3 linked regions of the Formosa agariphila KMM 3901 genome follow. The protein of the gene in region 1 binds, or shares a complex with, the protein of each later gene. Links are inferred from orthologs where the notes say so. Each region holds a gene or a part of one and is shown in the gene's direction. Other genes may lie near its edges. The genes, in order: tsaD, tsaB and tsaE.

Region 1 (9,990 bases):
TTTAAAATTAGGGTCGTTACTCACTAAATTCCCATTATATATACTGCTCTTAAAATTCCCTAAAACATTAATATCGTGATACGAATAGTTATTATATACCATATAAAACACTTCTCCATTTACTTTGGTATCTACGCTTTCTTTGGTAAAACCACTACCATCGACATCGATATCTAATGAAGTATTCCCAAACTGAGCTTGATCTATAAACGTTCCTAAATCGAAATCTGTTACCCGTATATTTCCTTTATAAGAAGCAAGATCTATATTATTTATGTTGGTTAACACCAAATCGGACTCGACTAAACCTAAAGCGGTATTAAGTCGTAAATCGGCATTGATTCTAGAAGTTGTTATTTCTGAAGTTCCCGTGATATTAAAATTACCAAACCGTTCGAAATTAGATGGAATGGTTTGTCCTAAAAGTTTAGGTAATACCGTTATTAAATCGCGATAGTTAGAAGACAATCTAGAAAATTGCCCGTTCATATAAAAACTATTATCTGTACGATTAAATAGGTTTTTAAAATTGAAATCTCCAATAATTCGGGAGCCTCTGTTCGTTTTTAAATTTAAACCATCAAGATTTAAATCGTTTAAAGTACCTGTTAATAGTACTGAAAAATCGGCACTCTGATTGACTCCAAATTCATTGTAAAAATAATTTAAATCGTTGAACGCTACATCTGCAGAAGTAATATTGGCATTTACCTGAACTTTATCTGTAAAAGCACTTAAGTCTTCACGATTAAATTCAAACCTAACATCGCCTTTTAAAGTCGACTCTTCGGTTCTTAAATCTAAGTTTGCAAACGTGATATCGTTTAAGGTGTACGCAAAATTAGTACTCATATTTTCTACATGAAGACCGCGACTATCTGTAAATTCTAAAGTATTTATTCGTGTAGATACTTTTGGACCATGAATTAAAAAATTAGAACCATTAATAGTAATGTCATTAAAAACCATGACTTCTGGAGTGTCTAAATTTTCATTTACAAACGTAAATCGGCCATTATAAATCGATACATCGCTAGAAGACAAGAGAAAATTGCTTGGTGTATCGTCGTTATTATCGTTATCAAAACGTGCCACAAACACATCTAAATTAGTTTGTTCTTCGTCTTTATATGTTTTTATATTAAAATCTAAATCGGTTAATTCAATTTCAGAAAACACCAATCTCCCATTGTATAAATTTCTAAAATTTACAATATGTGTTTCTAAAAGCTTCGCACTAATTAAAGTATCTTGTCTATAATCTTCAATATACACGTGCTTTACCTGAACATCGCCGTTAAAATGAAGTCCTACAGCTCCAATATTTATATGCGTATCGAAGGACTCATTTAATTTAGAAGTCGCATATTTTCCTAATCGTGTTTGAACACCTGGAATAGCTAAAATCAGAATTAAAATAATAAAGAGCAGCAAAATGATAGCTGCCAATTTGGATAGTATTTTTAAAAATTTTTTGATACAGTTTAAAGTTATAACTTTGAGCTCAAAAATAACAATACTTCTAATACATTCTAATGCATTCAGAAAATATTTACATTTTAGGAATTGAGTCCTCTTGCGACGATACAGCTGCTTCGGTAATGCTGAACGGTAAAATATTAAGTAATGTTGTGGCTAGCCAAAAAATACATGAAGAATTTGGTGGTGTCGTTCCAGAACTTGCTTCTAGAGCTCACCAACAAAACATTGTTCCTGTTGTGCATCAGGCCTTGGTAAAAGCAGGCATTACTAAAGACCAATTACAAGCTGTAGCCTTTACACGCGGCCCTGGATTAATGGGGTCTCTTCTAGTTGGGACGTCTTTCGCTAAATCTTTAGCTTACGGATTAGATATTCCGTTAATAGATGTAAACCATATGCAAGGTCATATTTTAGCTCATTTTATAGATGAGGACGGCTTTAACAAACCGCCATTTCCATTTCTAGCGATGACAATTTCTGGCGGACATACGCAAATTGTTAAGGTGAATAATTACTTCGACATGGAAGTTATTGGAGAAACTATTGATGATGCTGTTGGAGAAGCTTACGATAAAAGCGGAAAAATTTTAGGTTTAGGCTATCCTGCGGGTCCTGAAATAGACAAACGCGCACAATTAGGAAATCCGAAAGCATTTAAATTTACCAAACCTAAAGTCACTGGTCTAAAGTTCAGTTTTTCTGGTTTAAAAACAGCTATTTTATACTTTATCCAAAAAGAAGTTAAAGCCAATCCTAATTTTATAGAAGAAAACTTAAACGATATCTGTGCATCAATTCAATATACTATTATAGGTATATTAATCGATAAGCTGAAACTTGCTAGTAAAGAAACAGGTATAAAACACATTGCAATTGGTGGTGGTGTTTCGGCAAATTCAGGCATAAGAAAGGCTTTAAAAGATGGCGAACAAAAATTTGGATGGACAACTTACGTCCCTAAATTTGAATTCACGACAGACAATGCCGCTATGATTGCAATAGTTGGCTATTTAAAATATTTAGAGCACGATTTTTCTGAAACAAACATTACAGCCTCTGCCCGATTAAAAATCTAGAAACCCCTTATTTTTTAGTTAAAAAATTAGTATAATTGTATCCCAAATACAATTTAAACTTAACCCCACAATCAGCCTACTTTATGTTAAAAAATCTACTTTTAACAAGCGCCATTTTGAGCGCTGTATTATGTAATGCTCAAGATTCTTTTGATGGTACCATAGACGATGTTGCCACATCTGAACAAGCAAAAATTTTTATTAAACAAAACAAAGACCTTAAAGGAAAGTATTTTGTTTTCAACAAAGAAAAACACAATACTACCCTAGCAAAAGAACTTTTTGAAATGCCTGTTGGACGTTCAAAAGTATATGAAAATGAATTTAACAAGACTACCTATAAAATTATAGACAAACACGAAACTACCTACTACCGTGCTAGCTATATTTTTATTGATAGCGAAGGATTAGATGAAACAGATTTAAAACGCCTTAAGCAAACTATTTATTCTAAATTTAATCAAGGTCAGCATTTTAACGATTTAGTTCAACGTTATTCTATGGATAAAAATGCATCACGTGGTGGCGATACTGGATGGTTTATTAATGGAAAAATGCCAATAGAAGTTGAAGAAGAATTAATTAAGAACAATAAAAATCATTACTTAAACAAACTGTTTACAGTAGATATTCCTGAAAAAAATTGGCACTATATTATTTTAAAAACAGAAGAGCCTAAACCTATTGAAGAAATTCAGGTTATAAAAATTACCGAAGCCTATTAAACTATGCAATTATTTTACAACCCCGATATTACAGAAAGCACCACGCAACTCGCATTTTCTAGAGAAGAAAGCAGACACATAGTAAAGGTACTAAGAAAAAGTACTGGTGATAAACTTTTTGTAACTAATGGTAAAGGGTGGTTGTTTACAGTTGAATTAAATTTAGCTGATATTAAAAATTGTTTAGCGACTATTGTCGATAAACAATTTCAAGATGCTCGAGATTATAAAATTCATCTTGCGGTTGCTCCAACTAAAATGAACGACCGTTACGAATGGTTTTTAGAGAAAGCTACCGAAATTGGTATAGATAGCATTACGCCTATTATTTGCGACCATAGTGAACGTAAGGTTGTAAAACTGGAGCGCTTCGAAAAAATATTACAGGCGGCTATGAAACAATCTTTACACTATTATCTTCCCGTTTTAAACGCTCCAATACCGTTTAAAACTTTTATTGATGACCTACAACATGGCGATTGTTTTATTGCGCATTGTGAAGAAACCAACAAAAAATCTTTAAAACAATGCATAAAACCTAAAACAGAATTGACCATTTTAATTGGTCCTGAAGGTGATTTTAGCACAAAAGAAATAGAATTAGCACTAAAAAACAACTTCATTCCTGTAACTTTGGGACACACCAGATTGCGTACAGAAACGGCTGCTATTGTAGCGTGCCATACTGCCGCATTAATAAACGAATAATTACCTATGAAGTGTTTTTGGGTTCTAGGCTTGTTTTTAGTAACCACTTTTGTTTCGGCTCAAGATGTTGCTGTATTGCATTATAAAGGTGGCGGCGATTGGTATAGTAACCCAACGTCTCTCCCTAATTTGGTTAAATACTGTAATACGCATATTAATACAAGAATAAATACAAACGTTCAAACCGTAGAAACATCAAGCCCAGATATATTTCAATTTCCCTTTATACACATGACAGGGCATGGAAATGTATTTTTTGACGATACAGATAAAACCAATTTAAAAAATTACTTAATTTCTGGCGGATTTCTTCATATCGATGATAATTACGGCTTAAAACCGTACATTACTAAGGCACTTAAAGACATCTTTCCAGAGCAAGATTTTGTAGAACTTCCAACAACACACGATATCTTTCAAAAACCAAATCGTTTTCCAGAAGGTTTACCAAAAATTCATGAACATGATGGAGAACGTCCACAAGCATTTGCTCTGTTTTACGAAGGCAGAATGATTGTGCTTTTTACGTTTGAAAGCGATTTAGGAGATGGCTGGGAAGACCCCGAAGTACATAACGACCCCGAATCGGTACGCGAAAAAGCACTTAAAATGGGTGCGAATATTATATTTTACGTTTTTAATCACTAAGATTTAAATGACTCAACTCAATCATTACAATACCAATTTCAGCAAAAAAAAATTTCCAATAACCTTAGTGTGCGATAATGTAAACAACGCGCCAAACATTGGAAGTTTATTTAGAACCGCTGATGCTTTTGGAGTTGAAAAACTCATTCTTTGTGGCTCATATATACCTTTAGGCAGAAAAATGACTAAAACGTCACGTGCTACAGAAAAAGTAGTACCTTTTGAAATGCAAGCAGATGTAGATGCTGTAATTTCTAATCTAAAATCGGAAGGCTACTTAATTATTGCTTTAGAAATTACAGATTCAAGTATTCCACTTAGAGAAGCTCATTTTAAAACATCGCAACCCATTGCTTTACTTATTGGCGACGAAAATTTCGGAGTTTCTGAAACACTTTTAAAAGCATCCGACATGATTGTACATATCGATATGTTTGGTCAAAATAGCAGCATGAATGTAGTTCAAGCAACTAATATAATTTTATACGAACTAACCAAACAAAGTCTTTAATTGTTTAATTATATTTGTTTTATGAAAGCAAAAACTATTTCAAATGGTATTTTAAGAGCCATCTTTACACTAATAATTATTGCAATTATTCTTTACTTATTATATCAAATACAATCGGTAATTGTTTATATAATAATCGCAGCCGTTATTTCTCTAACCGGAGCACCTCTTGTTCAGTTTTTAAGACATCGTTTCAAGTTTAACGATTCAGTTTCGGTTATAATCACCATGCTTTTAATTGTAGGGTCTTTTGTTGGTTTAATTTTATTATTTATTCCACTAGTTATCGAGCAAGGGCATAACTTATCCCTCTTAAATATTGAAAAACTTCAAGGTAACTTTAATAATGTATATCTAGAAGTCTCGAATTATTTAGAGAGCAAACATATTGTTTTAGAGAAATCTTTAGAAGACTACCATTTATTATCTAAAATTAATTATTCTGCTATCCCCGATTTTCTAAATTCAATTTTAAGTGGATTCGGAACGTTTAGTGTAGCTTTTTTCTCTGTACTGTTTATATCCTTCTTCTTTTTAAAAGACCGCAAATTATTAGAAAATAGTTTTATGGTTGTTGTTCCAGAAAACAAAAAACACCGTGTAAAAAAATCGTTATATACTATTAAGCATTTATTATCTAGATACTTCCTAGGACTGCTCATCCAAATTTTCATTCTATTTGTAATCTATGCTGTAGTGCTTTCAGTTTTCGGAATTGATAATGCCATAGTAATCTCCTTTTTATGTGCCCTTTTAAACCTGATACCTTATATAGGCCCATTAATTAGTGCTATTTTAATGATTGCCTTAACATTGTCTAGTAATATAGAAAATGAGTTTAGTGTAGCCCTTTCAACTACAGTTTATGTGTTAATAGGATTTGTTTTTGCTCAATTTATAGACAATTTTTTCAGTCAGCCGATTATATTCTCTCGAAGTGTAAAATCACATCCTTTAGAAATTTTCCTAGTTATTATTATTGCAGGAATTCTTTTTGGTATTATTGGGATGGTGGTAGCCGTACCAACATATACCGCCATTAAGGTTATTTTGAAAGAGTTTTTATCTGAAAACAAAATTGTGAAACTCCTTACCAAAGACTTATAATTTCTTTTTTGAACACATCTATTTTAAATACTGAAATTCAAAGATTTATAAATGAAAATTTAAAATCGAATATTAGTTCTATTCTCCTAAAAGGAACTCCTTTTGAAGGTGTAGAAACGCGAGAAATTGTGGAACAAATTGAAGCCAAAAGTCGCTGTATTTCTAAGCTAGAAAGTTGGTATAATACACCCAATATTTACTATCCGAATAAATTAAATATAGAACAAACATCTTCAGAACACACAGCAAATTACAAAGCTGCTTTACTATCTGGAGTTTCTATTTTAGATATAACTGGCGGATTTGGAGTCGATTGTTTTGCATTTTCCAAACGTTTTAAACAGGTAACGCATTGCGAAATTAATTCCGATTTAAGCAACATAGTTGCTCATAATTACAAGCAATTACAAATCGATAATATTGAAACTGTTGCCGAAAACGGAATTACATATTTAAAAAACACAACAAAGGTTTTCGATTGGATTTACGTAGATCCTTCTAGGCGTCATGATAGTAAAGGGAAAGTATTTTTCCTTAACGATTGCTTACCAAATGTACCTGAACAATTAGATGTATTATTTAAACACGGAAAGCAAATCCTAGTAAAAACGTCTCCCCTATTAGATATTGCTATTGGTACTCAAGAATTAAAATTTGTAAAATCAGTATATGTCATTGCATTAAACAACGATGTTAAAGAATTACTATGGGTTCTGGATAAAAATGCGACAGAATCTTTTACAATTCACACGGCAAACATTACCAAAACAACTGTAGAAACATTCAATTTTCCTCTAGAATTAGAAGGTAATTTAAATGTCGCTTACAGTAAACCTTTAAACTATCTATATGAGCCTAACTCTGCGATTTTAAAAGCTGGTGCTTTTAATTCTATTGCAGATCAACTTAATCTATTTAAACTTCATAAGCATTCGCATTTATATACTTCTGAAGGAAAAACAGCATTTCCAGGTCGTATATTTCAAATTGTAAAAACCATTCCATTTAACAAAAAAGCAATTCAGAAAGAAGGTATTAAGAAAGCAAACATCACGACACGAAACTTTCAAGACTCCGTTTCCGATTTACGAAAAAAACTAAAAATTAAAGATGGCGGCGATCTATATCTGTTTTTTACAACCGATTTAGACTCCAATAAAATAGTACTGATTTGTAAGAAGGCATAAGTATATCAAATAATATATTATATTACAAGAGTAAGTATATCAATACTTTATCGACTTTTAAATAAATCAACTCCTTTTTTTATGAAACTTAAATTTTTAATTCTATTACTTTTAGCTATGTTTTTAGCAAGCTGTTCTTCTAACGACGATGCTTCTGCCAACAACAGTGACATGGAACAAGAAAACGAAGAAATCACAGAAGTGGTTGGTGATTTTGTAAGTTCGGCACATCCTACTTCAGGAATAGCTACAGTTTCTGCAGATAGAAAAACGCTAACACTCACAAATTTTAAATCGGATAGTGGCCCATTACTAGAACTCTATTTATCAACGAATTTACAAGTAGAAGACTATATTAGTTTAGGAGTATTAAAAGGATTAGATGGTAATTATACGTATCAAATCCCTAATAATACAGATATCGAAACCTATAACTATGTTATTGTTTGGTGTGTCGATTTTTCTGTGAATTTTGGATATGCCGTATTAGAATAGTTATAATCTATATAGCATCAACATAAAACCAACAGTCATTTTCTTTTATAAATCGAGAGTTTTCGTGAATCATTTGTAATTCGCCTTCTTCTTGAAAAATCGCTTTAAATTCTACGGTACCTTCTGTGTCAGGTTCTAAACCTTTGGTTGTATTAATAATATCTAACTTTATCCAATCTACAGATTTCGCCCATTTTACTATGGCCTTTTTTTCTTTTAGTGGTCGTGTTTTTTTATAATGACTTTCCATTAAATACTCACCATTTGCAAATACAAAAGCAGAATATCTAGAACGCATTAATGCTTCGGCTGTTTTAACTTGCAAGATATTATCGTGTGCAAGTTCACAACAATTATTATACATTTTCCCGCTACAACAAGGACATTTCATAACGCTTAAGAATTAGATTGATTTTCTTGAGATTTCTTAACAATAGCTTTTAAACGCTCCTTATGTAATTCTTTTTCTATACGCAGTTTATTCTTCTTACGATCCATTAATTTAGAATGTTTCGCTTTATTCTTAGTATTCTTCTCTTTACCTTTTTTAGCCATTGCTTTAGAATTTCACTTCAAAATTACGATTTAAAAAATGCGTAGATTCTATAAATTCAATAATTAATTCAAATTAATTTTAATGATTTCTTATCACCTAACCTAAAATGCTTTTATATCTTCGTAAACAAAAAGAAGGATATGTTAAAAGCAGTTTTATTCGATATGGATGGTGTTATTGTAAATACCGAACCGTTACATTATAAAGCATATTACGATATGTTTAAAACTGTTAATGTTGAAGTCCCTCTTGAATTATACCAAAGTTACACAGGCCGTTCTACAATTAGTACGTGTCGCGGAATCTGCGAACATTTTGGTTTACAAAATGCTCCCGAAGAATTAGTACAATTAAAACGAAAAGCGTTTCAAAAGTTATTTAAAAACGACCCCGATTTAGATCTTTTACCTGGTGTTCTCGATTTAATTAAGAATTATTATAATAACGGAATTACATTGGTCTTAGCATCGTCGGCATCGCAAATTACAATTCATGATGTTTTTACGCGTTTTGAATTAGACCAATATTTTAAAGGTCGCATTTCTGGAGCAGATTTAGAAGCGTCTAAACCACATCCCGAGATATTTGAACGTGCCGCAGAAATAGCAGGCTTTGCGCCCTCAGAATGTATGGTTATCGAAGACTCTACAAGCGGCATAAAAGCATCGCATACTGCAGGGATTTACTGTGTGGCTTACAAAAGTCCGCATTCTAAAAATCAAGATTATACTTTGGCTAATAAATTGATTTCAGATTTTAACGAGATTAAGTTTGAGCGTATAAAATCGGAATTCGAAAATTAAAATTACTTGATTAATAATGCTTTTAAATCAGGATACGTTCCTTTAAAAACGTTTAAATCTATAAAACCTTCTACACCTTCGATTTGTCCTTGCTCGGTAAATTGCCAGATGCTCCATGGCTTTGTAAATGGTTCTGCATAATTACCGTAATTAGCAATCCAAATGGGATATTTATCAAATTCTGGTGTGTTTAAATGCTTCCTATAAAAGTGGTCGCCAGTGTAGATTATTGGAGTTACACCATAGTGGAGCTCTACGTCGACCAACCATTTTTTGATTCCTTTTTTTAAATTCTCAACCGATTGAATTGTAGATAAATTTTCGATATCTAAAATAGGTGGAAAATCTCCAGGTCTTAAACGTACGTGTGCTTTAAACTGTTTGGACTGGCTTAAAGAGTGTTGGTTTGGTCTGTAATAATGATACGCACCCCGAATAATTCCTTTTTCTTTAATAGTCTCCCACCGTGTTATATACGTACTATCTAAACCATCGATTCCCATGGTTGCTCGTATAATAATAAAGGCAATTGGTATGCTATCGTTAATGTAGTTAACTAATTTCCAATCTATGGTTCCTTGGTAGTGAGATAAGTCTACGCCATATAAAGATCTTGGATAGCGTTTAAATATAGACTCATTTTTTGAATCTGCTGTACTTGACTCCTGACTTAGCCTATGGTACATTATACT
Region 2 (9,954 bases), 1.3 Mb from region 1 along the record:
TTTTGAAACCCTAAGAAAAAATAAATTAAGAACGTTTCTTACAGGACTTTCTGTGGCGTCTGGTATTTTTATTTTAGTTATTTTATTAGGCTTTAGTAAAGGTATTCAAAACGGAGTAACATCTCAGTTTGAGAGAGATGCATCCAATTTAATTAGTGTTAGAGCAGGTGTTACAACTAAAGATTATAAAGGGTTAAACCCAGGACGTCAGGTCCAGTTTAAAAACAATGATTTCGACATGTTATCAAGGAAATACGAACCTTATATCGAGCATAAATCATCGTTTTATACCATTTGGGGCGGCTTAGTCAATTATAAAAATGAATCTGGTAGCTATCGTATTCAAGGTATTCTTCCTGGCAATCAGTTTATAGAAAATGCCGATGTTAGTCAAGGACGTTTTATAAATCAAGCCGATGTTGAAGGCGCTAAAAAAGTAGCCGTTATTGGTAATCGTGTTAAGAAAGACTTATTTAAAGATGAAGATCCTATAAATAAAGATATTTCTATTTATGGAATTAGTTATAAGGTTGTAGGTGTCTTTTTTGATCCAGGAGGAGAACGCGACGAAAGTAAAGTCTTTTTGCCTTTAGCTTCTGCACAACGGGCTTTTAACGGAGCCGATACCATTAGAAATATGATGTTTACTATAAAAATGTCGGACGATTTTAATGTTGCTGCCAAAGAATCTGAAGCTTTAACAGAAGCTATCATATTAGATCTACAACAAAAACATATTGTATCTCCAGACGATACTAGTGCCATCCGTGCGTATAACACCATGGAAGAAGCAAAGAAAATTTATTCACTTATTGCAACCATTTCTGCAGTATTCTGGTTTGTAGGAATCGGAACTATAATTGCGGGTGTGGTAGGTGTAGGAAATATTATGCTTATTATCGTAAAAGAGCGTACTAAAGAAATAGGAATAAGAAAGGCATTGGGTGCTCAGCCCATGTCTATTGTAGGTATGATTCTTCAAGAATCTGTTTTCGTGACCATGTTCTCCGGTTTGTTCGGATTAATTCTCGGACTCGGTTTATTAGAAGGTGTTGGCCCTTTAATAGAAAGTGATTTTATAAAATATCCACAAGTAGATTTTAATACAGCTTTAACCACCGTTTTTATTTTGGTATTTGCAGGAGCTTTAGCAGGATTTATACCTGCTTATCGTGCGGCCCAAATTAAACCGATAATTGCTTTAAGAGACGAATAATATGTTTAGTAAAGACAGATGGGACGAAATATTAGAAGCGTTAAGTGCAAATAAGTTTAGAACTTTTTTGACTGCTTTTGGGGTGTTTTGGGGTATTGCAATTTTAGTCTTACTCTTAGCTTTAACTAATGGTCTAAAAAATGGTGTGACTGCCGATTTTGGAAACTTCGCAACAAACTCCATGTTTATATGGTCACAGCAAACCTCAATTTCGTATAAAGGGATGCCAAAAGGAAGAACGTTTAATTATAAGTTAGGAGATGTAGAAGCTTTAAAAGCACAAATACCAGAACTTAAATATGTGTCTCCTAGACTACAATTAGGTGGTTTTAATGGCGCAAATAATGTTACTCGAGGTACAAAAACAGGCGCATTTCAAGTAAATGGAGATTATCCAGAATATATAAAGCAAGAACCTATGGATATTACCAATGGTCGTTTTATTAGTTATTCAGATATTAATGTCAATAGAAAATCTTGTGTAATCGGTACCGATGTGGTTAAAGGTTTATACGATAAAGGTGAAAATCCATTAGGAACTTACATTAAAATTAACGGCGTAAACTTTATGGTGGTTGGTACTTTTAAACCAAGCAACTCAGACGGCGATCAAGAAGAAGAAGCAAATACTATTTTTGTTCCTTTTACATCTTTTGGTCAGGCTTTTAATAGTGGTGATAATGTAGGATGGATGGCACTTACTGGTGTAGACGGAAAAAGTATTACAGACATAAAACCAAAGATATTCGAGATTTTAAAATTAAGACATAAAATACATCCAGATGATGATCGTGCCATTGGTAATTTCGATTTATCTGAAGCTTTCGGACGCGTTAACGGCTTGTTTTCAATCTTAGGCTTTGTTGGGTATTTTGTTGGGTCTTTAGTATTAATGTCTGGAATTATTGGAATTAGTAATATCATGTTAATTGTAGTAAAAGAACGTACCAAAGAAATTGGTGTTCGTCGTGCATTAGGTGCTACACCTTGGACCATTAAATCTCAAATTTTACAAGAAAGTTTGTTGTTAACCATATGTTCAGGTATGGTTGGTATTTCTTTCGCAGCAGGTGTTATTTGGATTATGAATTACATTTTGGACAATAGTGGTCCGGTAGAGAATTTTGCAAACCCAAGTGTAAGCATGTCCGTAGTGTTTACAGCCTTAATTATATTAGTAGTATCTGGATTATTAGCAGGTTTAATACCAGCAAATAGTGCCACGAAAATGAAGCCTGTAGACGCATTAAGAATTGATTAAAAGAGAAAAGTTTAATATATGAAAAGATCATCAACCGTAATCGTATTAATCCTAATTGTAGTAGTATTTGCTATATCCTTATTTTATTTATGGAAAAAAAATCAGGAAGATCCAATCACTTACACTACAGATGTTCCTGTAGAACAAACTATAGTAATTAAAACTGTAGCGACAGGTAATATAGTACCTAAAGAAGAGGTGTTAATAAAACCAAATATTTCTGGTGTTATCGAAGAAATATATATTGAAGCTGGAGAATATGTAGAGTCAGGCGATTTAATTGCTAAAATTCGTGTAATACCAAATGTATCGTCGTTAACGAGTGCAAAAAATAGTATTGCGACAAACGAAACGGCTTTACAAACCGCTAAAATTAATTTACAAACTCAAGAGGCTAATTATCAAAGACAAAAAGCGTTGTATGAAAAAGGTGTAATATCAGAAAATGATTTCGATAGTATTGAAAACACTTATTTACAAACGAAGCAAGCAGTGTCTCAAGCCGAAATTAATGTAACCTCTGCGAAGCAAAATTTCGATATTATTAAAACCGGAACAACGTCTGGATTAGGAAATATTGCACAAACCTTAATTCGATCTACAGTTTCTGGAATGGTACTAGATGTACCTGTAAAAGCCGGAAATCAGGTTATTGAAGCGAATAACTTTAACGAAGGTACTTCTATTGCTTCTCTAGCAGATGTAAGTAAAATGATTTTTGAAGGGAAAGTAGATGAGAGTGAAGTAGGAAAAATTAAAGAAAATTTACCTTTAGAAATCTCTGTTGGAGCAATTGAAAATAAAACGTTCGATGCTATTTTAGATTATATCGCACCAAAAGGTGTAGAAGAAAATGGTGCCATACAGTTTGAGATTAAAGGAAGTTTAAAAAACATGGACGATACATTTATCCGTGCAGGTTTAAGTGCCAATGCGTCTATAATTTTAGACAAGGTTGAAAATGTATTAGCCATTAAAGAAGCGTTAGTGCAATACGATGATAAAACAAAATTACCTTTTGTAGAAGTTGAAAATGGAGATCAGGAATTCGTAAGAAAAGATGTCGAGTTAGGCATCAGTGATGGTATTTTTGTGCAAGTAAAGAGTGGTATTTCAAAAGACGATAAAATTAAAGTTTGGAATCAAATACAAGGAACTCCAAATTATGCACAATAAATTGACACTTAGTGTAACACTTTTAACTATTTTTAGACTGATAATGTAATTATGAAAAAAATAACCCTTTTAGGACTTTTCCTTTTTAGTGTAATGTTTACTTACGCTCAGGATAATAAGCAATGGACTCTTGAAGAATGTGTTAATTACGCACTAGAAAATAATATTTCTATTAAGCAATCGGAATTAGATACTGATTTAGCAGGAATCGATAAGTCTGATGCTGTAATGAATTTCTTGCCTACTGTAAATGCGAATGCTTCATATAATATTAATACAGGAGCTAACGTAAACCCAGCGACAAATCAATTCGAAAATCAGACGTTTAGATCGGCTAGTGGTGGTGTAAATTCTGGAGTAAATTTATTTTCTGGACTTCAAAACTGGAAAGCCTTACAACGTTCCAAAATAAACATTATAGCATCGCAGTATCAATTAGATAAGATGAAAGATGATATTTCTATTTTTGTAGCTAATGCCTTTGTTCAAATTTTATACAATAAAGAACAAATCAAGGTTTTAAATGCTCAGAATAAAATCACCAAAGAAAATCTAGAACGTACTAACGAATTGGTAGATGCAGGTGTTTTACCTAAAGGCGATGTGCTAGAAATAAAAGCTACCGATGCAACCCAAATTCAACAAATTATTGCTGCCGAAAATGATTTATTTATTTCAAAAATAGGATTGGCTCAATTATTAAAAATTGAAGATTACCAAACGTTCGATATTGCCGACGAAGATTATGGTTTATTTTCAGATGCTATATTAGAAGAAAATCCTTCAGCAATTATTGAAAAAGCTAAAGAAGAAGTCTACGATGTAAAAGTTGCAGAAACAAATTTAGAATTGGCTCAAAAAGATTTAGAATTATCAAGAACACAGTATTATCCTCAATTAACAGCATTTATGGGATATAGTACGCGTTGGTCTAGTACGAATTTAGATTTTATTACTGGTCAAGAAATGCCATTTATAGACCAACTTTATACGTTTGATGGTACGTCTATGGGGTTACAACTTAGTGTGCCTATTTTTAATGGATTATCGGTAAGAAATAATGTAAGACGTAATCAGGTAAATGTAGAGCGTTCTAAATATTTATTAGAGCAAGCAAATTTAGATTTAGAATCAGAGGTTTATCAAGCCTATAATGATGCTAAAAATGCTAAGAAATCATTTGAAGCTGCAACGCAAACTTCTGAAGCTAGAAAGTTAGCTTTCGAGTATGCCGAAGAACGTTATACTGTTGGATTAACTAATGCTTTCGATTTTAGTCAGGCGTCAATTAATTACGAGAATGCACAGTCGGAAGTGGTGAGAACCAAATATGAATATATTTTTAAAGTTAAAGTTTTAGAATTCTATTTCGGAATTCCAATAGATCAAATTAATTACAACTAAACCATGAAGAAAAAAAAGCTAATTCTTATTGTTTCAATTATTGTAGCACTTCTTGCGTTACTTGTTTTCGGAAAAAAAGCAGGTTGGTTTGGTAAGCAAACAAATTTTAAGCAAGTAGAAACTAAAGAACTTACAGTTCTAGATGTTATTGAAACAGTTTCTGCTACCGGTAAAATACAACCTGAGGTAGAGGTTAAGTTATCTAGTGAAGTTTCTGGAGAAATTATAGCATTACCAGTTCGTGAAGGCCAAGAAATACAAAAAGGTGATTTATTGGTTAAGATAAATCCAGATATTTATCAGTCAAGTTTAAACCGTTCTCAGGCGACATTGCAAAATGCAAAATCGGGATTAGATCAAGCAGATGCCTCATTAAAAGAAGCAAAAGCGAGTTACGAAAGAAATAAAACGTTATTCGAAAAAGGGATTATTTCTAAAGCAGATTGGGATAAAGCCATATCTGTTTACGAAGTGGCAGAAGCCTCTAAAGCCTCTGCATATTACAACGTTCAAAGTGCGGGAGCAACGGTAAACGAAGCAAACGATAATTTAAATAGAACCACTATTTTCGCTCCAATGAGTGGTACAATTTCTAAATTAGATGCCGAATTAGGAGAGCGTGTAGTAGGAACTCAGCAAATGGCTGGTACCGAAATTATGCGTGTTGCCAATTTAAACAATATGGAAGTTGAAGTTGATGTAAACGAAAATGATATTGTAAAAGTAAATATTGGAGATTCTACAATTGTTGAAGTCGATGCGTATTTAAAGAAGGAATTTAAAGGTATTGTTACTGAAATTGCAAATTCAGCAGATGAAGCTTTAACTTCAGATCAAGTGACAAATTTTAAAGTAAAAGTTAGAATTTTAGAAGAGTCGTATCAAGATTTAATTGAAGGAAAACCAAAATCGTATTCACCATTTCGTCCAGGAATGACAGCTACAGTAGATATTATTACTAAACAGCGTAAAGATATTATAGCTGTGCCTATTAGTGCTATTGTAATTAAAAACGATACAACAACGTCTACATCTACAACTCCAAAAGATGCTATTTCATCAGAAAAATTTGAATGTGTGTTTGTTAAAGATGGTGAGTTCGCTAAGTTACGTGTTGTTAAAACGGGAATTCAAGATAACTCGAATATTGAAATTATTTCAGGATTAGAAGAAGGAGAAGAAGTAATTATAGGACCTTATAATATGGTGACTAAAACGTTGAAAAGCGGTGATAAAGTTGGGTTAAAAGAAACCGATAGTAACATAGAAGAATAATTAAAAAGTATACATAGTGGCATTACTATTAAATATAGAAACAGCAACAACAAACTGCTCGGTCTCATTATCTAAGGATGGTGAGACTTTTGCTTTAAAAGAAGATAACGATAAAGGCTATTCGCATGCAGAAAGACTTCACGGTTATATTAAAGCGTTGTTAGAGGAAAATAATATTGATAAGTCTCAAATAGATGCAATTTCCATTAGTAAAGGTCCTGGGTCTTATACAGGTTTAAGAATTGGAGTTTCTACGGCTAAAGGCCTTTGTTTTGCTTTAAATAAACCGTTAATTGCTGTATCAACGCTAGAAGCATTGGCGCATCAAGTTCAGGCTTCAGAAGGTGTTATCGTATCTATGTTAGATGCGCGTAGAATGGAAGTGTATTCTGCCGTTTATGATGCAAATTATAAGGAAGTTCGTGAGATACAAGCAGAGATCCTAGACGAAGCGTCTTTTAAACCTTATTTAGAACAGGGGAAAGTGTATTTTGTGGGTAATGGTGTAGAAAAGACGAAAACAGTAATTACACATCCTAATGCTATTTTTGTAGATGGTAAATTGCCATCTGCAAGAGAGATGGGAGTTTTAGCAGAATTAAAGCACAAAAAAAGCGACACCGAAGATGTCGCTTATTTTGAACCTTATTATTTAAAAGATTTTGTGGCTTTAAAGCCTAAAGCTAAATAAATTATCCTTCTTTTTGTATCTCTACAGAATGTGGATAAGGTATTTCGATTCCAGCAGCATCAAGTGCTAATTTAATGGCTTCGGTGTTCTCAAAATGAACATCCCAATAATCTGCATTTTTAACCCAACCTCTTACAGCAAAGTTAACAGAACTGTCTGCTAATTCTGTAACAGCCACCATAGGTGCAGGATCTTTTAATACTTTAGGATTAGACGTTAATACGTTCATTAATACCTCTTTTGTTTTCTTAATATCATCATCGTAGCTTACACCTACAACCATATCTAAACGAATTTGGTCGTTAGCACTATAATTAATAATATTACTATTAGATAATGGTCCGTTAGGAACAATAACCTTACGGTTTTGAGGCGTTGCTAATTCGGTAGTGAATATTTTAATTTCTTTTACAGTTCCAGACTCACCACTTCCTGTGATGTAATCTCCAACTTTAAAAGGTTTAAATAATAAAATTAATACTCCTCCTGCAAAGTTAGCAAGCGATCCTTGTAAAGCTAAACCAATGGCTAAACCAGCAGCACCCAATACGGCAGCAAAAGATGTTGTAGGAATTCCTAAGGTTCCTAAAAGTGTAATGATTAAAAGAATTCTTAAAGACCAACTAATAAGATCAATTAAAAACTTTTGTAGACTTACTTCGTAGTCTCTTTTTTCCATTAATTTTTTTGAAGTCCTAACAATTTTTCTAATTGCCCAAGATCCAACAATCCAAACAACAATAGCACCAATAACTTTTAAACCATATTCGGTTCCAAAAGCTATGATTTGCTTTAAGTAGTAATCTAAATTTTCTTCCATAAATTATAGTAATTTTCTAATTTGTACAAATCTAAAAAAACGGTCGGATATCTATAGTTTTTAAAGTAAAAAAGAGTTGTAATTTGACAGATATGAATAAAAAACGCGAAAATTCTATTAGATTTTCGCGTTTTTTATAAGTTTAATTAACCTTAGAATGCATTTTAAATTTTCTCTTTAGCACCTGCATTCAACAATTAAACTTAGGATTTTATATAAACAGATTTTAAATTGTTTACGGTTTTATAAGCATTTGTAATGGTTATTTATATAGTATCATCCAAACTTTTATCATAATTAGGTAAGACTTCTATAGCTTTTAATTTAGATATAATTGTAGTTGTTTGATTAATTATAAACTACCATTTTTAACTTTTAAAAACACGATAATGAATTTTTAAAGCTGATTATCCGTTAATAGCTTCAACAAATTCTACTTTGTCTTTAAGCATTTCTTTTAACATATTTTCAATACCGTTTTTTAATGTAAACGTAGAGGATGGACAACCGCTGCAAGCCCCTTGAAGGATTACTTTTACGGTTTTCGTATCTGCATCGTACGATTGAAATTGTATGTTTCCACCATCGCTAGCAACAGCTGGTTTTACATATTCTTCCAAAATATTTATAATCTCTTTCGAAATATCGTCTAAGGCATCAAAAGATTCATCAATTTGAGGTGTTGTTTTTCCTAGTGCTTCAGGAGCTTCAGCGAGTACAACATCTTTACCTTGTTCTATGAAACTACGTATAAATTCACGTAATTCCATTGTAATATCTTGCCATTCGGCAACATCATACTTGGTAATAGATACGTAATTTTCATCGATAAATATGCTTTTCACAAAAGGAAAGTGGAATAATTCCGACGCTAATGGAGATAGTTTGGCTTCGTCTATAGATGTAAACTCAAACATAGCCGCTACTAATTTTTTATTAGCTACAAACTTTTGTACAGCTGGGTTTGGAGTGCTCTCTGCATATACTGTAACAGCAGTTTTCTTTGGAGCACTATCGTCTACCACGACAACTCCATCGTTATTTAAATAGTCTTTGATTTGTGTAGCAACTTCGTCTTGTACATCTTTCCATTCTACAATATTAAAGCGTTCTACAGCAATAAAGTTAGCAGAGATATATACTTTTTTTACAAAAGGTAAATAGAATAATTGTTGTGCTAATGGTGAGTTTTTAGCCTCGTCGATATTGTTAAATTCGAAACTTTGATATTTGGTAATGAATTGATTTAATTCAAATTTTATGATAGTTGGATTGGTAGTTTCTTGTACAGAAACACTAAATGTTTTCATTTTTAAAAAATTTTTACAAAATTAATAAAACAAAAGTTCAATTGTCTTGAAATAAGTTTTAATTTAAGCCCTATAAAATAATAATATATTAAGAATAACTAAATTTATAGGTTGTTTAAATCGAGTAACTTGATAACAAAGTAAATTAAACCATACAATAGTATATTGTATTTTAGTTAGTCGTAAAATATACATAAACTTTAAGCGTTTTTCTTAATATATTAAACATGTTTAACTCCCTAGCAAATAACGTGTAATACACTTTTTAACTAATAGCAAACTAATTATTAATATGAATTTTAGAACGTTTAGGTTCATTCTCTTCTTTTTATTTATTTCTCCCTTTTGTGAAGCTCAAGAAGGTTTACCTATCTATAGCGATTACCTTACCGATAATTATTATTTAATACACCCATCTATGGCTGGTGTGGCACATTGTGCAAAACTGCGGATTACCGCAAGACAACAATGGCTAGATCAAGATGAGGCTCCACAATTATTAACTGCTAGTGTGAATAGTAGGATAGGGGATTCTCCTTCTGCAATTGGAGGAATTTTATATACAGACAAAAATGGGTATCATTCACAATCTGGAGGCTACGTAACTTATGCACACCATTTAATGTTTTCAAGAAATGAAATTGATTTGAATATGTTATCCTTTGGATTAAGTGCTGGTTTTATTCAATACAGATTAGACGAATCTTCGTTTTTAGATGGTCAATATGACCCGATAATCTCTGGTATTAATCAAAGTTCTGCAAATTTTAATATTGATTTTGGAATGTCTTATCATTTTAT
Region 3 (9,803 bases), 140 kb from region 1 along the record:
TAGCAGGCATATCTACTGAAAGCGGCATACCGTCTTCAGAGTTAATTAAAATAGTAACTACTTCGCCTTCTTTTAATAAATCTGGAGTATCTAAAGCATTTACATTTAACATAATTTGCGTGTAATCTTCAACATTCATAAAGTGATATAAATCACCTTCTGGGTATAAATATTGAAATTTATGTGTTTCTACACGTACATCTTCTAATTTGTGTCCTGCAGAAAACGTATTATCTATAACTTTACCTGTTGTTACACTCTTTAATTTTGTTCTTACAAACGCAGGACCTTTACCAGGTTTTACGTGTAAAAATTCAATTACTTTAAAAATATCATGATTATATCTTATGCATAATCCGTTTCTAATATCTGATGTTGTTGCCATTCTATTTTTTTAGTTTGATTTGAAATATCCTTTCATTATTCCGCGTTGTGAATCTCTTATAAATTGAAGGATTTCATCACGTTCTGGAGTAGCTTCCCACTCCGCTTCAATAATTTCTACCGCTTGGGTGTTGTTGTAATTTTTCTGATATAAAACACGATAAATATCCTGTACTTCTCTAATTTTTTCTGTAGTAAATCCTCTACGTCTTAATCCTACTGAATTAATCCCTACATAAGATAACGGTTCACGAGCAGCTTTTACAAATGGTGGCACATCTTTTCTTACTAAAGATCCGCCGGTTACAAAAGCATGGTTTCCTACAGAACAAAATTGATGTACAGCCGTCATTCCTGCTAAAACCACATAATCTCCAAGCGTTATATGTCCTGCTAAAGTACTGTTATTAGAAAAAATACAATTTTTTCCAACTATACAATCGTGAGCGATATGGCAATACGCCATAATTAAACAATTATCGCCAATAACAGTTTTCATACGATCTGTAGTCCCTCTATTAATGGTTACACATTCACGAATAGTAACATTGTTACCAATAACCGTTAAAGTGTCTTCGTCGTTATATTTAAGATCTTGTGGGACTCCAGAAATAACTGCTCCTGGAAAAATGTTACAATTTTTTCCAATACGAGCACCTTCCATAATGGTAACATTACTTCCAATCCAAGTTCCTTCTCCTATTACGACATTATTATGTATCGTTGTAAACGGATCGATAACTACATTTTTTGCAATTTTCGCTCCGGGATGCACGTAAGCTAAAGGTTGATTCATGTGTTGCTTTTTATTTTACTTTTGAAATTTGAGCCATTAATTCTGCTTCTGCACATAGTTTTCCATTGGCATAAGCGTAACCTTGCATATGGCATATTCCTCTTCTAATTGGAGTAATTAGGTCACATTTAAAAATTAAAGTATCTCCTGGAACAACCTTTTGTTTGAATTTCACTTTATCAATTTTCATAAAAAATGTAAGGTAATTTTCTGGATCAGGAACGGTACTTAATACCATTATTCCACCTGTTTGTGCCATTGCTTCAACAATTAAAACACCAGGCATTACTGGAGCTCCTGGAAAATGACCTGCAAAAAACGGTTCGTTCATCGTTACGTTTTTCATACCGATAACCCCAGTTTCTGAAAGTTCAAAAATTTTGTCAATCAATAGGAATGGTTGTCTGTGAGGCAACATATCCATAATTTGATTAACATCCATTAATGGCTCCTGAGATAAATCTACGTAAGGAACATTATTACGTCTTTCGTTTTTTATAATTTTAGACATCTTCTTTGCAAACTGAGTGTTTACAAAATGTCCAGGTTTATTTGCTATTACCTTACCTCTAATACGTGTCCCTATTAAAGCTAAATCACCTATAACATCTAACAATTTATGTCTTGCTGCTTCATTAGGGTGATGTAAAGTTAAATTATCTAAAATTCCGTTAGGTTTAACCGCAATTGAATCTTTCTTAAAAGCAACTTTTAATTTTTCCATCGTTGCTGGAGATAATTCTTTATCTACATAAACTATGGCATTATTTAAATCGCCTCCTTTTATTAACCCATGCTCTAAAAGCATTTCAATTTCATGTAAAAAACTAAACGTTCTAGAATCTGAAATGGTTTTTTTGAAATCTGAAATTTGATTTAAAGTTGCATTTTGAGTACCTAATACTTTAGTTCCAAAATCTACCATAGTAGTAATTTGGTATTCTTTAGCTGGCATTAAAAGTATTTCGCTTCCTGTATCTTCGTTTACAAAAGAAATTACATCGGTTACTACATACTCTTCTCTAAAAGCTTCTTGTTCTAATATTTCTGCGTTTTCTAAAGCTTCTACAAAAAATTTAGAAGACCCATCCATAATTGGAGGTTCAGCAGCACTTAATTCTATTAAAACATTATCAATATCTAAACCTATTAAAGCCGCTAACACATGCTCGCATGTTTGAATAATGACACCATTTTTCTCTAAGCATGTTCCACGTTCTGTATTTGTAACATAAGTAGCATCTGCTTCTATTACTGGCGTTCCTTCTAAATCCATTCGTTTAAAAGCAAATCCAAAATTTTCTGGAGCCGATTTAAAGGTTAGAGAAACATTATTACCTGTATGTAATCCAACACCATTTAAAGACACACTGTTTTTAATGGTTTTTTGTTTGATTTCTGTAGTAACTATTGCCATTATTTATTTTCTATTTCGTTTAATTTTTTAACTATTTTCGGTAAATTCTTAAAGTGAACATAAGATTTACTCCAATCGGCATAAGAAAATGCAGGAGAACCTTGTAATATTTCGTTATCCTTTATATTTCTTCCAATACCTGACTGTGCCTGTATTTTAACATTATTTCCAATAACTAAATGTCCAGCAAATCCTACTTGTCCTCCTATTTGACAATTCTCGCCAATTTTAGTAGACCCTGCAACACCAGTTTGCGCTGCAATTACTGTATTTCTACCTATTTCGACATTATGAGCAATCTGAATTTGATTGTCTAACTTAACACCTTGTCTTATAACAGTAGACCCTAAAGTTGCTCTATCTATAGTAGTACCCGCGCCAACATCTACATAATCTTCTAAAATTACATTTCCAATTTGTGGCACCTTATCGTATTCACCTGACTCATTTGGAGCAAAACCAAATCCATCTGCACCAATAACACATCCGGAATTAATAACACAATTATTTCCAATAATGCATTCCGAATAAATTTTGGCTCCTGCAAAAAGTATTGTATTATCTCCTATAGTTACATTATCTCCAATATAAGAGTTTGGGAAAATTTTTACATTATCACCAATTTTCACATTCTCTCCTATATAAGTAAAAGCACCTATATAAATTTTATCTCCACATTTTGAGGAATCGGATATAAAAGATGGTTGCTCTATTCCCTCTTTACTAAGTTTAACAGAGTTATAATACTCTAATAATTTAGAAAATGCTTTATACGCATCGTTCACCTTTATTAAAGTAGTTTCCAAATCATGCTCTGGAATAAATGTTTTATTTACTATAGTAATAGATGCTTTAGTCGTATATATATAATGCGTATATTTTGGGTTCGCCAAAAATGTAAGCGCACCTTTTATACCTTCTTCAATTTTAGAAAGAGTTGAAACTTCTACGTCGGGATTACCCACAACTTCTCCTTCTAAAATTCCTGCTATTTGTTCTGCTGTAAATTTCATCGTGGCAAAAATAGGAAAAATGTCCTAAAGTTTAGCTTTAGGATAACATATATAATATTTAGTAACGGGTTTCGACAGTGCCTTTAAGTTTAATTGGTCCGATGCCTTTACTATATCTTCTATCTTTCCTGATTTATATAAAATCTTAATTTGTTGTCCGTTTTGTTGATACGCTTGATTTGTAATTTCTCCTTTAAAGACAAAGTAATCGGCTTCTGATTCACTAATATTATAGGTAGACATCAATTCTTTTTCTTTAGCTTTTAACTCGTTTTTCTTTATCTTTTTTTGCTTGACTTTAATTTTAAGTAAATCTCTATTTAAAATCATTTCGCATAAATTACGCAATACAAAATCGTCATGATATTGCCATTCTTTCATGGCTGAAATAATATCATAATCGTCTAACTTAGAAAAGGTTTCAAGTGTGTTTTTATCAAAATTAGTTGCATTAATTTCTGTTTTTAAGAAATAAGATAATGCCCTACTCGCTACCAATTCTACATTATTATGCGATAATTCTTTAGCACGTTTTAATACGCGTATTAATAATTGCTCGGCAACAACACTAGTTTTGTGTAAATACACTTGCCAGTACATTAATCGTCTAGCAACAAGAAATTTTTCCACGCTATAAATACCTTTATTTTCAACCACCAATTCATCGTCTACAACACTTAACATGGTAATTAAACGCTCGCTATTTATATTTCCTTCTGCGACTCCTGTATAAAAACTATCTCGTTTTAAATAATCGGCGCGATCCATATCTAATTGAGAAGAAATTAACTGACACATAAAGTTTCTGTGGTATTCCCCTTTAAAAATAGAGATGGCTAGCGTTAAACTTCCGTTAAATTCATCGTTCAATTGCTCCATAAACAACAGCGAAATATGCTCGTGAGAAATCCCACTAACTATACTATGTTCCATGGCATGAGAAAACGGACCGTGACCAATATCGTGCAAAAGTATAGCTATATTTAATGCAACTTCTTCATCGTCAGAAATGTCAACTCCCTTAAAACGAAGTACATTGATAGCTTTTTGCATTAAATGCATACAACCTATAGCATGATGAAATCGGGTATGATGGGCTCCAGGATACACCAAATAAGACATTCCCATTTGAGTAATTCTTCTTAGCCGCTGAAAGTATTTATGCTCAATTAAATCAAAAATTAACGAATTTGGTATGGTAATAAATCCGTAAATTGGATCGTTTAATATTTTAAGTTTATTCATCTTTATAGTTTAGAAATGCTTAAGATGATCTTCTAAAATATTTAAAAAATCACTTTAATAGTACAAATATAACGATATGAATAACATAAATATACTTTGGGTTGATGATGAAATTGATTTACTTAAACCACACATTCTTTTTCTAGAGAAAAAAAATTATAAGGTTACAAAATGCAATAGCGGTACCGAGGCCCTTGAGGTGTTAGAGGACAATAAATTTGACATTGTTTTTTTAGATGAAAACATGCCTGGTTTAACTGGTCTAGAAACTTTAAATGAAATTAAAGAACTGGACCACACGCTTCCTGTTGTAATGATTACTAAAAGTGAGGAAGAGTATATTATGGAGGAAGCCATTGGTAATAAAATTGCCGATTACCTTATAAAACCCGTAAATCCGAATCAGATTTTATTGAGTTTAAAAAAGAATTTAGACCATTCTCGATTAATTTCAGAGAAAACAACATCTAATTATCAGCAAGAATTTAGAAAAATTGCAATGGATTTAATGTCTGTTAATAGTTTTGAAGATTGGGCTAACCTCTATCAGAAATTGGTGTATTGGGAAATTCAATTAGAAAATATAGAAGATGCTGGCATGTTCGAGATTTTAGAATCTCAAAAAACAGAAGCCAACGCCTTATTCGGAAAATTTATAGCTAAAAATTATGCCGATTGGTTCGAACCAAATACCGAGGCTCCAACCATGTCGCACACCTTGTTTAAAAATAAAGTAGTTCCGGAATTAAGTAAAGAACAACCTACATTACTTGTGGTTATAGATAATTTAAGATACGACCAATGGAAATCGTTCGAGCCCTTTATTGCACCTTACTATAAGAAAGAAACAGAAATTCCGTTTTACAGTATTTTACCTACGGCTACACAATATGCCCGAAATGCTATTTTTTCTGGATTGATGCCAAGCGATATGGAAAAATTACATCCAAACTATTGGAAAAACGATACAGACGAAGGTGGAAAGAATTTATTTGAAGCTGAATTTCTACAAGCACAAATGAAGCGTTTAGGCTTACAAAACTTAACGTGCGAATATCATAAAATTACCAACCTTAAAAACGGTAAAAAATTAGTCGATAATTTTAAAAGTCAGAAAAATAACGACCTTACTGTTGTCGTTTACAATTTTGTAGATATGCTTTCGCATGCCAAAACGGAAATGGATGTAGTAAAAGAATTAGCATCTAACGATAAAGCTTACCGTTCACTAACTCAAAGTTGGTTTAAAAACTCGCCACTATTTGAAATCATTCAACAAGCACAAAATTTAGGATTTAAATTAATTTTAACCACAGACCATGGTACTATAAATGTAAAAAATCCGTCTAAAGTTGTTGGTGATCGGGACACCTCATTAAACTTAAGATATAAAACAGGAAGGAGTTTAACTTACGAATCTAAAGATGTATTAGAATTTAAAACACCTAAAACAGTTCATTTACCAAGTATTACAATGAGTAGTTCCTTTATTTTTGCTAAAAACGACTTCTTTTTTGCATACCCAAATAACTATAATCATTATGTAAGTTATTTTAGAAACACCTATCAGCATGGTGGTGTATCTTTAGAAGAAATGATTATTCCATTTGTCGTTTTAAATCCGAAATAGACTCATATATTTATATTTAATATCCTTTTTTTCATTATGCGAATCATTAGCAAATTTAATTTTTATTACTTATAATTGCATCCTATGCCATGTAAACTATGAAAGAATACCACATAGATGATTTAGAGGATATTGCTAAATATATACTTAGCAAAGCCACATCAAAAACCATATTATTTTATGGTGATATGGGTTCGGGTAAAACAACATTAATTAAAGCCTTAGTTAAAAATTTAGGGTGTAATGACGATGTTAGTAGCCCAACATTCTCAATAGTTAACGAATATAGTACCGATGATGGTTTAGTTTATCATTTCGATTTTTACAGATTAAACGACGAAGAAGAAGCTTATAATTTTGGTATAGAAGATTATTTAGATTCTGATGCTTGGTTATTTATAGAATGGCCAGAACGTGTAGAAAACATTCTTTCGAATGAAAAATCTAATGCTGTAAAAATTGAAAATTTAGATTCGAAAACCAGAAAGTTGACATTTAATATTGATTGATATTTTGTGTTTTTGTGCTGATTTTAAGATTTGATTGAAGCAAAGAAAAAGAAGTACGGTTTTCCCGTAACTGAGTTGCCCAAAAGACGTTAGTTTTAACATGATTTTAACATTTGGGATAAAATTCAATTAGTGTATTCTATATATTTGAATCATTAATTAATTAAATCCCTTACAGAATTATGAAGACTAAAAAACATTTAATCGCTCTTGCGATTTTTGGAGGAATGCTTTTCCCGGCTCAAGCAACAAGTCTAATCAGTTTAAACGAGCAAGAAGCTCCGCAAATTGAAAGATGGAGAATTAAAATCCCAACACACGGATTAAATCTAAATGAACAAGAAGCTCCACAAATTGAAAGATGGAGAATTAAGATTCCAACGCACGGATTAAGTATAAATGAGCAAGAAGCACCACAAATTGAAAGATGGAGAATTAAAATTCCAACTCACGGATAATAGAAGTCTAATAATAGGGAGTATTATAGCGACATTTATTGCTGCTACTCCCTATTTATTTTACTTATATGAAAGTGTACCTAAACAAAAAGTTTGGAAAACATTTTTATTTACCTACGATAGTAAATTTTACGGAAGCATAGATATTGTTGCTTGGACAATAACAGGAAAATTAATTCCTTTATTATTAATGTTTGTTTGGTTTTTTACCTGTAGACATTGGTGGTATCATGTTATCATTGTACCTATTGCAATGTTTACTTTTCAAATCTTCACAATTTTAAATGATGATTTACAATATGTAGATAGTAATGAATTTTTTTACCTATTACCTATAATGGGTTTAATTATTCCATCTATTTATTTAATTCGCGCACAAATATTCAATAAAGTAAATACTGTAAACGATTCTTTTCAAAAACTTGAAGATGAGTTTAAGCTTTCACCTAAAGGGTTTAAAGACAGAGTAAAAGATTATTTTTAAATTAAGGTTTAAGCAATCAAAATATTATTTGTAATTTGACTACATATTCTAGTGTCAAAAACATATGTCTAAATCATTTTCTCCTTTTACTCATCAGCAGTTAATTCCACAAGAAGAAACACTTGAGGTTTATAAAAACAAAGGCAATTTATTTATAGGAATCCCAAAAGAAACTGCATACCAAGAAAAACGAGTCTGTCTCACTCCAGATGCCGTATCGGCATTAATTAGTAACGGGCATCGTGTTTTAATGGAAGCTGGTGCTGGTTTAGGTGCTAAATTTACAGATAAAGATTATAGCGAAGCAGGTGCAGAATTAACAAAAGATACCGCTAAAGTATTTTCATGTCCTATAATTTTAAAGGTTGAACCACCAACTATAGAACAAATTGCACTTATTAACCCGCAAACCATTTTAATTTCTGCATTACAGTTAAAAACTCAACATAAAAAATATTTTGAAGCTCTAGCTACTAAACGTATTACTGCTTTAGCTTTTGAATTTATTCGTGACGACGACGGCCATTACCCTGCCGTACGTTCTTTGAGTGAAATTGCAGGTACCGCATCGGTAATTATTGCATCAGACCTATTATCTAATAGCAATCAAGGAAACGGATTATTGTTTGGTAATATTTGTGGTGTTCCACCCGTTGAAGTTGTAATTCTTGGTGCAGGAACTGTGGGAGAATATGCTGCAAGAAGCGCTATTGGATTAGGTGCTAATGTAAAAGTATTCGACAATTCTATATCTAAATTAAGACGAATTCAGACTAATCTTGGTCGTCCAATTTATACATCTACCGTACAACCAAAAAACTTAACTAAAGCATTAAAACGATGCGATGTTGTAATTGGTGCAGTACGAGGAAAATCTAGATCTCCAATTATTGTCACAGAATCTATGGTGCAATCCATGAAAAAAGGGTCTGTTATAGTAGATGTAAGTATAGATATGGGCGGTTGTTTTGAGACTAGTGAAGTTACATCTCACAAATTCCCTACTTTTAACCGGCACGGCGTTATACATTATTGTGTACCTAATATTCCTGCACGATTTTCTAGAACGGCCTCAATATCAATAAGTAATATTTTTACGCCCTACCTTTTAAAAATTGCTGAAGAAGGTGGCATAGAAAATTCTTTAAGATTTGAGAAAGGTTTAAAAAATGGGTTGTACTTTTATCACGGTATTTTAACGAATCGTTCGGTTGGCGAATGGTTTGACTTAAAATATAGCGATATTAATCTCTTAATTTTTTAAATGACACTTATACAACGAATTGGGTATTATCTTGGAGGATTTTCTTTAGGATTACTACTTTTAGCCTTTTTTCTTAGCGGAAAGAAAACATCTTGTAGCTACGGACTAGATGCTCGTGTGATAAAAAATATCAACACCAAAACAATTATATATAGCGATAATGCTAAATCTATAATTAATGTTAAGCAATTAGATACTGTAGTTTTAAATCATGTTTTAAGAAAAGGCGATGTAGATTTCTCTAAAAGTGAAACCACAACAAAACCTTGTAAAACATACTATCTAGACGGCACCTTTAACAAACAAAGTATTGCACTGCTGGTTAAAAACTGCGATGAGACAGCAACTATAGAAGATATTCAAATTCTTGATTAAAAACGAAAAAGACTGCCTATTACAGACAGTCTTTTTTTATACTTTTATTGTTTCCTTCTTTTTTTCTCTTTCAATAACAAATTAAGCTCTCGCCCTGTTTGTCCTGCCACAGAAGTATTCTCTTCTGCCCTTCTAATTAAATAAGGCATAACATCTTTAACAGGTCCGAAAGGTACATATTTAGCAACATTATAACCCAAATTAGAAAGATTAAAGCTAATATGATCA

The links.
Region 2: the proteins of tsaD (region 1) and tsaB are in contact, whole or in part, in a solved structure (PDB 4WQ4), measured with the Escherichia coli proteins. The link is inferred for Formosa agariphila KMM 3901 from one-to-one orthologs.
Region 3: the proteins of tsaD (region 1) and tsaE are in contact, whole or in part, in a crystal structure (PDB 6N9A), measured with the Thermotoga maritima proteins. The link is inferred for Formosa agariphila KMM 3901 from one-to-one orthologs. Residues at the interface, in WP_004082750.1 of Thermotoga maritima: Cys10, Asp11, Arg49, His50, Leu82, Gly84, Gly135, Gly136, Glu154, Thr155, Leu156, Asp157, Asp158, Ser159, Glu162, Asp165, Lys166, Arg169, Leu170, Tyr175, Lys213, Thr214, Leu217, Tyr218, Gln221, Arg222, Asn324; in WP_004082108.1 of Thermotoga maritima: Leu37, Gly38, Lys46, Lys57, Val59, Lys60, Ser61, Thr63, Phe64, Thr65, Leu66, Met67, Val69, Pro71, Tyr82, Arg83, Leu84, Asp86, Asp88, Phe89, Asp93, Ile128, Asp130, Glu131, Arg134.

What each region holds. Positions count from the first base shown.
Region 1 is NZ_HG315671.1:1,568,821-1,578,810, reverse strand. What follows is about bases 624-3,546. They hold tsaD (tRNA (adenosine(37)-N6)-threonylcarbamoyltransferase complex transferase subunit TsaD), read left to right. Parts: upstream 624-1,535; coding sequence 1,536-2,558; downstream 2,559-3,546. Other genes in these bases: BN863_RS06700 (16S rRNA (uracil(1498)-N(3))-methyltransferase), read left to right, coding at 3,287-3,546; BN863_RS06705 (peptidylprolyl isomerase), read left to right, coding at 2,675-3,283; BN863_RS06715 (translocation/assembly module TamB domain-containing protein), read right to left, coding at 624-1,449. In the rest of the region: more of BN863_RS06715, read right to left, coding at 1-623; more of BN863_RS06700, read left to right, coding at 3,547-3,991; BN863_RS06695 (DUF4159 domain-containing protein), read left to right, coding at 3,998-4,639; BN863_RS06690 (TrmH family RNA methyltransferase), read left to right, coding at 4,647-5,150; BN863_RS06685 (AI-2E family transporter), read left to right, coding at 5,172-6,257; BN863_RS06680 (THUMP-like domain-containing protein), read left to right, coding at 6,266-7,444; BN863_RS06675 (DM13 domain-containing protein), read left to right, coding at 7,526-7,939; BN863_RS06670 (YchJ family protein), read right to left, coding at 7,947-8,330; BN863_RS18590 (hypothetical protein), read right to left, coding at 8,336-8,494; BN863_RS06665 (HAD family hydrolase), read left to right, coding at 8,636-9,298; BN863_RS06660 (GH25 family lysozyme), read right to left, coding at 9,301-9,990.
Region 2 is NZ_HG315671.1:319,585-329,538, forward strand. What follows is about bases 5,299-8,185. They hold tsaB (tRNA (adenosine(37)-N6)-threonylcarbamoyltransferase complex dimerization subunit type 1 TsaB), read left to right. Parts: upstream 5,299-6,348; coding sequence 6,349-7,023; downstream 7,024-8,185. Other genes in these bases: BN863_RS01295 (efflux RND transporter periplasmic adaptor subunit), read left to right, coding at 5,299-6,332; BN863_RS01305 (mechanosensitive ion channel family protein), read right to left, coding at 7,025-7,843. Outside these bases: BN863_RS01275 (ABC transporter permease), read left to right, coding at 1-1,216; BN863_RS01280 (ABC transporter permease), read left to right, coding at 1,218-2,477; BN863_RS01285 (efflux RND transporter periplasmic adaptor subunit), read left to right, coding at 2,496-3,653; BN863_RS01290 (TolC family protein), read left to right, coding at 3,705-5,057; more of BN863_RS01295, read left to right, coding at 5,061-5,298; BN863_RS01310 (NifU family protein), read right to left, coding at 8,251-9,153; BN863_RS01315 (PorP/SprF family type IX secretion system membrane protein), read left to right, coding at 9,446-9,954. UniProt on the Escherichia coli protein: Required for the formation of a threonylcarbamoyl group on adenosine at position 37 (t(6)A37) in tRNAs that read codons beginning with adenine.
Region 3 is NZ_HG315671.1:1,716,475-1,726,277, reverse strand. The notes cover bases 5,553-8,288. They hold tsaE (tRNA (adenosine(37)-N6)-threonylcarbamoyltransferase complex ATPase subunit type 1 TsaE), read left to right. Parts: upstream 5,553-6,583; coding sequence 6,584-6,994; downstream 6,995-8,288. Other genes in these bases: BN863_RS07340 (alanine dehydrogenase), read left to right, coding at 8,001-8,288; BN863_RS07345 (hypothetical protein), read left to right, coding at 7,415-7,936; BN863_RS07350 (hypothetical protein), read left to right, coding at 7,177-7,452; porX (T9SS response regulator signal transducer PorX), read left to right, coding at 5,553-6,485. In the rest of the region: efp (elongation factor P), read right to left, coding at 1-385; lpxA (acyl-ACP--UDP-N-acetylglucosamine O-acyltransferase), read right to left, coding at 395-1,180; BN863_RS07375 (bifunctional UDP-3-O-[3-hydroxymyristoyl] N-acetylglucosamine deacetylase/3-hydroxyacyl-ACP dehydratase), read right to left, coding at 1,191-2,597; lpxD (UDP-3-O-(3-hydroxymyristoyl)glucosamine N-acyltransferase), read right to left, coding at 2,597-3,610; BN863_RS07365 (HD domain-containing protein), read right to left, coding at 3,635-4,855; more of porX, read left to right, coding at 4,932-5,552; more of BN863_RS07340, read left to right, coding at 8,289-9,200; BN863_RS07335 (hypothetical protein), read left to right, coding at 9,201-9,575; BN863_RS07330 (proline dehydrogenase family protein), read right to left, coding at 9,620-9,803. UniProt on the Escherichia coli protein: Required for the formation of a threonylcarbamoyl group on adenosine at position 37 (t(6)A37) in tRNAs that read codons beginning with adenine.